2 linked regions of the Actinoalloteichus hymeniacidonis genome follow. The protein of the gene in region 2 interacts with the protein of the main gene of each other region in a pairwise test. Links are inferred from orthologs where the notes say so. Each region holds a gene or a part of one and is shown on either strand. Other genes may lie near its edges.

The links.
Region 1: the proteins of rlmN (region 2) and ftsZ interact in binary tests that used the Escherichia coli proteins (3 or more experiments, as listed by UniProt). The link is inferred for Actinoalloteichus hymeniacidonis from one-to-one orthologs.

What each region holds. Positions count from the first base shown.
Region 1 is NZ_JACHIS010000001.1:4,269,328-4,272,715, forward strand. What follows is about bases 557-3,388. They hold ftsZ (cell division protein FtsZ), read right to left. Parts: upstream 2,747-3,388; coding sequence 1,367-2,746; downstream 557-1,366. Other genes in these bases: pgeF (peptidoglycan editing factor PgeF), read right to left, coding at 557-1,141; xylB (xylulokinase), read right to left, coding at 3,225-3,388. Outside these bases: BKA25_RS17680 (YggS family pyridoxal phosphate-dependent enzyme), read right to left, coding at 1-434; more of pgeF, read right to left, coding at 431-556. UniProt on the Escherichia coli protein: Essential cell division protein that forms a contractile ring structure (Z ring) at the future cell division site. The regulation of the ring assembly controls the timing and the location of cell division.
Region 2 is NZ_JACHIS010000001.1:4,409,844-4,413,927, reverse strand. Bases 471-3,442 are described here. They hold rlmN (dual-specificity RNA methyltransferase RlmN), read left to right. Parts: upstream 471-1,389; coding sequence 1,390-2,496; downstream 2,497-3,442. Other genes in these bases: BKA25_RS18305 (DUF2631 domain-containing protein), read right to left, coding at 3,415-3,442; BKA25_RS18310 (beta-class carbonic anhydrase), read right to left, coding at 2,520-3,005; BKA25_RS18320 (class I SAM-dependent methyltransferase), read left to right, coding at 574-1,272; BKA25_RS18325 (phosphatidate cytidylyltransferase), read left to right, coding at 471-496. Outside these bases: more of BKA25_RS18325, read left to right, coding at 1-470; more of BKA25_RS18305, read right to left, coding at 3,443-3,660; BKA25_RS18300 (ABC transporter ATP-binding protein), read left to right, coding at 3,885-4,084.

The sequences.
Region 1 (3,388 bases), 140 kb from region 2 along the record:
ATGACATCGAGACGAGACTCACGTTCCCCGGCCGCCCGCGCCGCTGCGGAACCCTTCGCCAACGCCTCGGCGAGTCGTGGGCTGTCGACCGATTCGACGACGTCGGCCCACCGAGCCACCCCCCTGGCCTTGTTGCGCTGCACACTCCCGACCATGTGCCACCGCACCGCTCTACCCGGACGCATCGCGGCCACCTCGGCGGCCTTGACCGACGCGTCCTGCGCCCGATTCTCGCCGAACTCGGTGAGTCCAAGATCACCGAGAAGAGCTACATCGGAAGCCGGAAAAGTCTTCGTCACCGCCAGCAGACGCACCGAATCGGACGCTCGATCCGCCGCCGCACACGCCGCCGCGATGCGTTCGCGGACTCCACCGAGCCGATCGGCGAGGAATTCACGTCGGGAATCCGCGCCCGAAAAGTCCGTTTCGGTCATCCCGTGGCCTCCAGCCAGATAGCCGCGCCGAATCGCCCAGTGGTCGATTCTCTGCGGTGACTGAACAGCTCGGGCGACTCCACGGTGCATCGGGGGTCCACCCCGATCCGGCTCACACCGGCTTCGGCGAGCTGCCGCCAGAGGCCAGCCCGAAGATCCAAGCCGGGTTTCCCGTTCCGTGTTCGGCAAGCCGTACCGGGCAGATGCTCCTCCACGTCCTGGCGCATCGCGGCGGGGACCTCGTAGCACTCGCCGCAAACCGAGGGACCCAGCAACGCCTCCACCCGCTCGGTGCTCGCCCCGGCACGTCGCATCGCGGCCAAGGCGCTGGGCACCACACCGATCCGGCTCCCCACCCGACCGGCGTGCACCGCCGACACCACACCCGCATCTGGATCGGCCAGCAGCACGGGAACGCAGTCGGCGACCAGCGCGACCAGGACCAGACCCGGTTCGGCGGTGACCAGTGCGTCGGTCGCCTCCACCGGCTCGGTTCTGGGTCCGTCCACGATCTCCGCATTGCGGCCGTGGATCTGCTCCATCCACACGGGGCCGTGCGGTGCGTTGGGCAGGCTCTCGGCGAGCCGCTTGCGGTTGGCGGCGACCGCATCGGGTGCGTCGCCGACATGGTCGCCGAGATTGAACGAGGAATAAGGGGCAGTCGACGCGCCGCCGTCCCGCGTGGTGATCACTCTTCGAACCCGCACCGGAACCCCTCCCATCGCTCGAGCACCACCCCCAGGTTCCCGACCACCCAAGATCCTAGATGCGGGTGTGGTGCGGTGCGCCGGCCGGGCACTCCTCGCGACCGAGCCGTGACACGATCGAGCCCGTGACACCGTGGATCCGGTGTCACGGGCTCGAGGCACGTGGGCGGTGCGCGCCGCCGCCGAGACCGCCCGCACCCAGGGGCGCGAGGGTCCGGCGTCGAGTCAGCGCCGCATGAAGGGCGGGATGTCGACCTCGCCGTCCTCACCGTCGTCGGAGACCGGCAGCGCCCGACCGGGCACGCCACTGGTTCGAGAGGGCCCCGGCAACGGCGAGCGTCCGCCGTCGTAGCCGCCGAGATCGCGGCCCGGCTGCGACTGGTGGTCCACAGCGCCGAAGCGTCCACCGTGGATCGGCGGCATGGTCGGCCGAGGACCCATCGGGTCGGACTGCCGGGACACCGCCGGGGTCACCGGGTTGAGCGGGTTCATCGGGTTCATCGGCGACTGGTGCTGCTGCGGGGGCGGTGCCAGCCGCTCCGGCTCCGGATCCTGCGGCGGGCCGGGCGGTGGCTCACCGGGTGAGCGTCCGGACTGCGCGGGTGCCACCGGGGCTCGCGAGGTGACCGGCGCCGGTTCGAGTTTCTTGTGCGTCGGTCCGCCGCTGTCGAACCCGGCGGCGATGACCGTCACCCTGACCTCGTCACCGAGTGAGTCGTCGATCACCGTTCCGAAGATGATGTTCGCCTCGGGGTGTGCGGACTCCTGCACGAGCGAGGCCGACTCGTTGATCTCGAACAGACCCAGATCGGAGCCGCCCGCGATGGACAGCAGCACGCCGTGCGCGCCGTCCATCGAGGCTTCCAGCAGGGGTGAGTTGATCGCCTTCTGCGCGGCCTGCACGGCTCTGCCCTCGCCTCTGGCCGAGCCGATGCCCATCAAGGCACTGCCCGCCCCGGACATGACGCTCTTGACGTCGGCGAAGTCGAGGTTGATCAGACCGGGTGTCGTGATCAGGTCGGTGATGCCCTGCACACCGGAGAGCAGCACCTCGTCCGCCGAGCGGAACGCGTCCATGAGGCTGACGCCGATGTCACCGAGCTGCAGGAGTCGGTCGTTCGGGATGACGATCAGGGTGTCGCACTCGTTGCGCAGCTCCTGAATGCCGTCCTCGGCCTGCTTCCCACGCCGCTTGCCCTCGAAGGAGAAGGGCCGGGTGACCACACCGATGGTCAGCGCGCCGAGCTTGCGGGCGATCGAGGCGACGACCGGGGCCCCACCGGTTCCGGTGCCACCGCCCTCGCCCGCCGTCACGAACACCATGTCGGCGCCCTTGAGGACCTCCTCGATCTCCTCGCGATGGTCCTCGGCGGCGCGGTGCCCCACCTCGGGATTGGCGCCGGCGCCAAGGCCCCTGGTGAGTTCGCGGCCGATATCGAGCTTGACGTCCGCATCGGACATCAACAGCGCCTGTGCATCGGTGTTGACCGCGATGAACTCAACACCCTTGAGCCCGACCTCGATCATGCGGTTGACTGCGTTGACTCCGCCGCCACCAATGCCGACGACCTTTATCACCGCGAGATAGTTGTGCGGGGGCGTCATCGGATCCGCCTTCCTGATCGTGGCTCGTGCTCGGACTGTCGTGCCGGCGCCGGCACGTCCAGGCCGCCTGCCCTGGACCGACAGATTTCAACCTCGGCGTGAGGCCGCAAGGTCCGTCGACCCCGGTACTTCCGCTGCGGACGTTAGGCACCGTAGCGCCCCCGGTCCAGCAGCCACGCCGGGCGTCGGTGATGTGAGACGTCACCCGCCCGGGATCTGTCCCCTGCGGATGATCACTAGAACATCCAAGCGTCCGCCCGGGTCTGACGCAAGCCTGCCAGACGTGCGAGGGCGCGTGGCGTGCTTTTCTCCAGTCATACCTGATGTTTCGCAATCTCCGCGTGATGTGGTGTCGATGGTGACTTCGCGCAGGCGGGCGCGGGATCGGGCCCCGGCTGTCGACCGAGGACATCCCCGACGCCCGACCAGTGTTCACCCGGAATTACCGTGTCGCCGTCGGGAACGGCGTGGCCACCCGTCAGTGGTGTCCGTGCCCGTGCCCGTGTCCGAACTCGTCCTCGACGTAGGGCTCCACCAGTTCTCGATAGCGTAGGAAGCCCTCGGTGTGGTCCCGTCCGCTCGGCCGCACCGGTATCCCCGCCGCCGGTTGCACCTGCGGAACCGGCAGCCCAGCTGCCGAGG
Region 2 (4,084 bases):
CCTTCGCGATGCAGGCAGTTCGATCTTCGCTGTCACCTATATCCCGCTGTTCGCGACCTTCGCCGCGCAGCTCGTGCTGCCTGCCGACGGCGTGTTGCGCGTGGTGGCCTTCATGCTCGCGGTGATCGGTTCCGACACCGGTGGCTATGCGATCGGGGCGCTGTTCGGCAAGCATCCGATGGCGCCGAGGATCAGTCCGAAGAAGTCCTGGGAGGGCTTCGCCGGATCCCTGGTCAGCGGGGTGGCGGCCGGTCTCATCGTCGTCACGCTGCTGCTGGGCGGTCAGTGGTGGCACGGTGTGCTGTTCGGGGTGGCGATCGTCGTGACGGCCACGGCGGGTGACCTGCTCGAATCGCTGGTCAAGCGAGACATCGGGGTCAAGGACATGGGCAACCTGCTACCCGGTCACGGCGGCATCATGGACCGGATGGACTCGTTGCTGCCCTCGGCGATGGTGGCCTGGTTGCTGTTGAACTGGTTCATCCCCGTCGCCTGATGGCCCTGTGGTCGGTGCGTGACGGATTCCGTGCGCGAGCACGCCGGACCTGGGCTTCCGAGTCATCGGGAACCGGCGTGCTCCCGAGCCCCAACATCTGGCACTGGCCCGAGGTCTACGAACTGGAGAACCGGGCCCAGGACCAAGATCGGGCGTTGTTCGCCGCGTTGGCCCAGGAAGCCGATTGGACCGACGCCGACGTTGTGGACGTCGGCTGCGGTGACGGGTTTCACCTCCCGTTGTTCGCCCAGCGGGCTCGCAGTGTCCTCGGTGTCGAACCGCATCCGCCGTTGGTGCGGAGGGCCCGGCAGCGGATGTCGGGTTTCGAGTCGGTCCGCATCGCCGCCGCCGGGGCACAGCGGCTGCCCATCCCCGATTCCAGCGTCGATCTGGTCCACGCCAGGACCGCCTACTTCTTCGGACCGGGCTGCGAGCCAGGCCTGCGGGAGGCCGATCGAGTGCTTCGACCCGGTGGGATGCTCGCGATCATCGATCTGGATGCCAGCCGTCATGCCTATGGGACATGGATGCGGGCCGACCTGCCCCGATACTCGCCCGGTGCGGTGGAGGAGTTCTTCGCCGCCGAGGGCTTCGAGTGCCGTCGGATCGATACCCGCTGGCGGTTCGAGGATCGACAGAGCCTCGGTGAGGTCCTGCGGATCGAGTTCTCCCGTCGTGTCGCGGCCAGGGCGATCGCGCAGACGCCCGGTGTGGAGATCACGGTCGCCTATCGGCTGCACACCCGACGTAAACCGAGGACGCCGTTGCTGCCCTGACCGAGGGTCAGCGCGACACCGCGTATTGCGGCCTCGCCGTCGCGGGGCAGGCGCCGAGCCGGGAGAAGCACGGGCGAATGAGAGCACTCCGCGATCCGTGGGACACTGGACCACGCCATGACTGCTCTTCCCCTCGTCTTCGACGCTCCCCGCCGCGGCCTTCCGCCGAGGCACCTCGCCGACCTCGATGTCGCCGACCGCAAAGCGGCGGTGGCCGAACTGGGTGAGAAGCCCTTCCGGGCCGCCCAGCTCGCCAACCACTATTTCGGCAGGCTGAGCACCGATCCGGCTTCGATGACCGACATCCCCGCTGCCGCCAGGGAGCGGCTGGTCGGCGAGTTGCTGCCGACCTTGTTCACCCCGGTGCGGGATGTGACCACCGACGAGGGCACCACCCGTAAGACATTGTGGCGGGCACATGACGGCACGCTCGTGGAGAGCGTGTTGATGCGCTACACCGACCGCGCGACGGTCTGCATCTCCAGCCAGGCGGGCTGCGGCATGGCCTGCCCGTTCTGTGCCACGGGTCAGGGCGGCCTGCAGCGCAACATGTCGACGGCGGAGATCGTCGACCAGGTCCGCTCGGCTGCGCTGGCGATGCGCGACGGCCTGCTGCCGGGGGGCCCGGGCCGCCTCTCGAACGTCGTGTTCATGGGCATGGGCGAGCCGTTGGCGAACTACAAGCGAGTGGTCGCCGCCGTGCGACGCATCTGCGACCCGGCGCCGGAGGGCCTCGGGCTCTCCCAGCGCTCGGTGACGGTGTCGACGGTCGGTCTGGCGCCTGCGATCCGCAAGCTGGCCGATGAGGGACTCCAGGTCACGCTGGCGGTGTCGCTGCACACGCCGGACGACGAGCTCCGAGACACCCTGGTGCCGGTCAACACCCGATGGTCGGTCGAAGAGGTGCTCAAGGCGGCCCGTTACTACGCGGACAGCACCGGCAGGCGGGTGTCCATCGAGTACGCGCTCATCAGGGACGTCAACGACCAGCCGTGGCGGGCGGACCTGTTGGCGAAGCTGCTGCGCAAGCACCTCGGCCAGCTGGTCCACGTGAATCTCATCCCGTTGAACCCGACTCCGGGGAGCAAATGGGATGCCAGTCCCAAGCCGGTGGAGCGGGAGTTCGTCCGTCGGGTCCAGGATGGCGGCGTGAGCTGCACCGTCCGAGACACCAGGGGACAGGAGATCGCGGCCGCCTGCGGTCAGCTCGCCGCGCAGGGCTGAGGCGGACGGCCGCTGCGCCGGGGTCAGATGACCTCGCGTAGTTCGCCGGTCTCCACGTCGAACACGAACCCTCGGACGTTCTTGTGCTCGATGAACGGGCTGGTCTGGATGCGTCTGAGGCTCTGCCGGACGTCCCCGTCGAGGTCGTCGAAGGCCTCCGCCGCCCACTCGGGCTTGATCCCGGTCTCGGCGAGTATCTCGGCCTTCAACTCGTCGTCGCTGAACGTGAGTAGTCCGCAGTCGGTGTGGTGCACGAGGATGATCTCGCGGGTGCCCAACTTGCGCTGGCTGATGACCAGCGAGCGAATCATGTCGTCGGTGATCACTCCGCCCGCGTTGCGGATGATGTGAGCGTCACCCAGCTGGAGACCCAGCATCTCGAACACGTCGAGCCGCGAGTCCATGCAGGCCACCACGGTGAGTTTCTTGGCCGGTGGCAGCGGGAGTTTGACACCGAAGGTCTCGCTGTACTTCTTGTTGTTCCTGAGTAGTTCGTCGGTGACGCTCATCATCGATCTCCATCGCTGCACTGGACCGGCTCGATCGGACCCTGTGTCGACACCGATGAACGGCATTCGACCTTCGGCCGGGTCGGCGTCCGGGTGGACTTCGTGGCCTCGGGGTCCGCACCGAAGGTTGGGAACGGACAGGGCGCACCGGGGCGTCGTCGGCCCGAATCGCCGACCTACGCCCAGCGGGCCGGTCGGCAGGAGTGCACACGTTCAGTGAACAGACCCCGGCGCGACGGCGCAAGAATCCCGATGCGAGTGTCACCGGTCGTGATGGTGGTGAGACCGCCGGATTACCGGGGGACGACCGCGATCGGGGGCCGCGCGTGAATCGTGTTCGGTGCGTGGCGCACGCTGCTGCCTCGACGCCGACGATCCGGCGCCGAGGACAGGACAGTGCGAGAAAGCGTCAGCGGCGCCATGAGGTGCGTCGGCGGACCTGATCCCAGATCAGCCCGACCACCATGGCGGAGCCGATGACGAGGAGCCACAGATCCTCGGTGTGACCCTCATGGTTGCCGATCAGCATGGCGAAGACCGCGAAGGCCCCGACCCATCCGGCGACACGGGTGCCGACGGGGAACCCGCCGTGCCAGCCCCATTCGGCCGACGGCTCCTCATGAGGGTCCACGGTTGTCGCGGGGCTTTTCTCCACCGCCGACGAGGACTTTGCAGAACCGCGAGCGGCCACGTTCCCTCCACCACGAACACGATCGAGTAGGTTGCCGACTTATCGTCGCATATCGGGGCGTCGAGGCCCCGATCAGGCTCGACCGTGCTGGCTGCGGACCTGCTCGTCTAGGCTGCGGCCCAGATCGAGATCCGGACACTTCCGGGGCGGCTCGGTCCGTTGTCGTTCTTCTCCCCGAGGTGTGTGTCGTGACCGACGAGTCCATCGACGACTCTGCGGAGTTCCATCCGCGTGAGCAGCGCACACCGGACACCTTCGCTCCGGTGGCGGTCGCGTTGTCCGGTGTCACCAAGAGCTACGGTGACCAGGTCGTGCTCGACGACTTCTCGCTGCGGGTCCACGAGGGTGAGTTCTTCTCGATCCTCGGGCCCTCCGGCAGCGGGAAGAC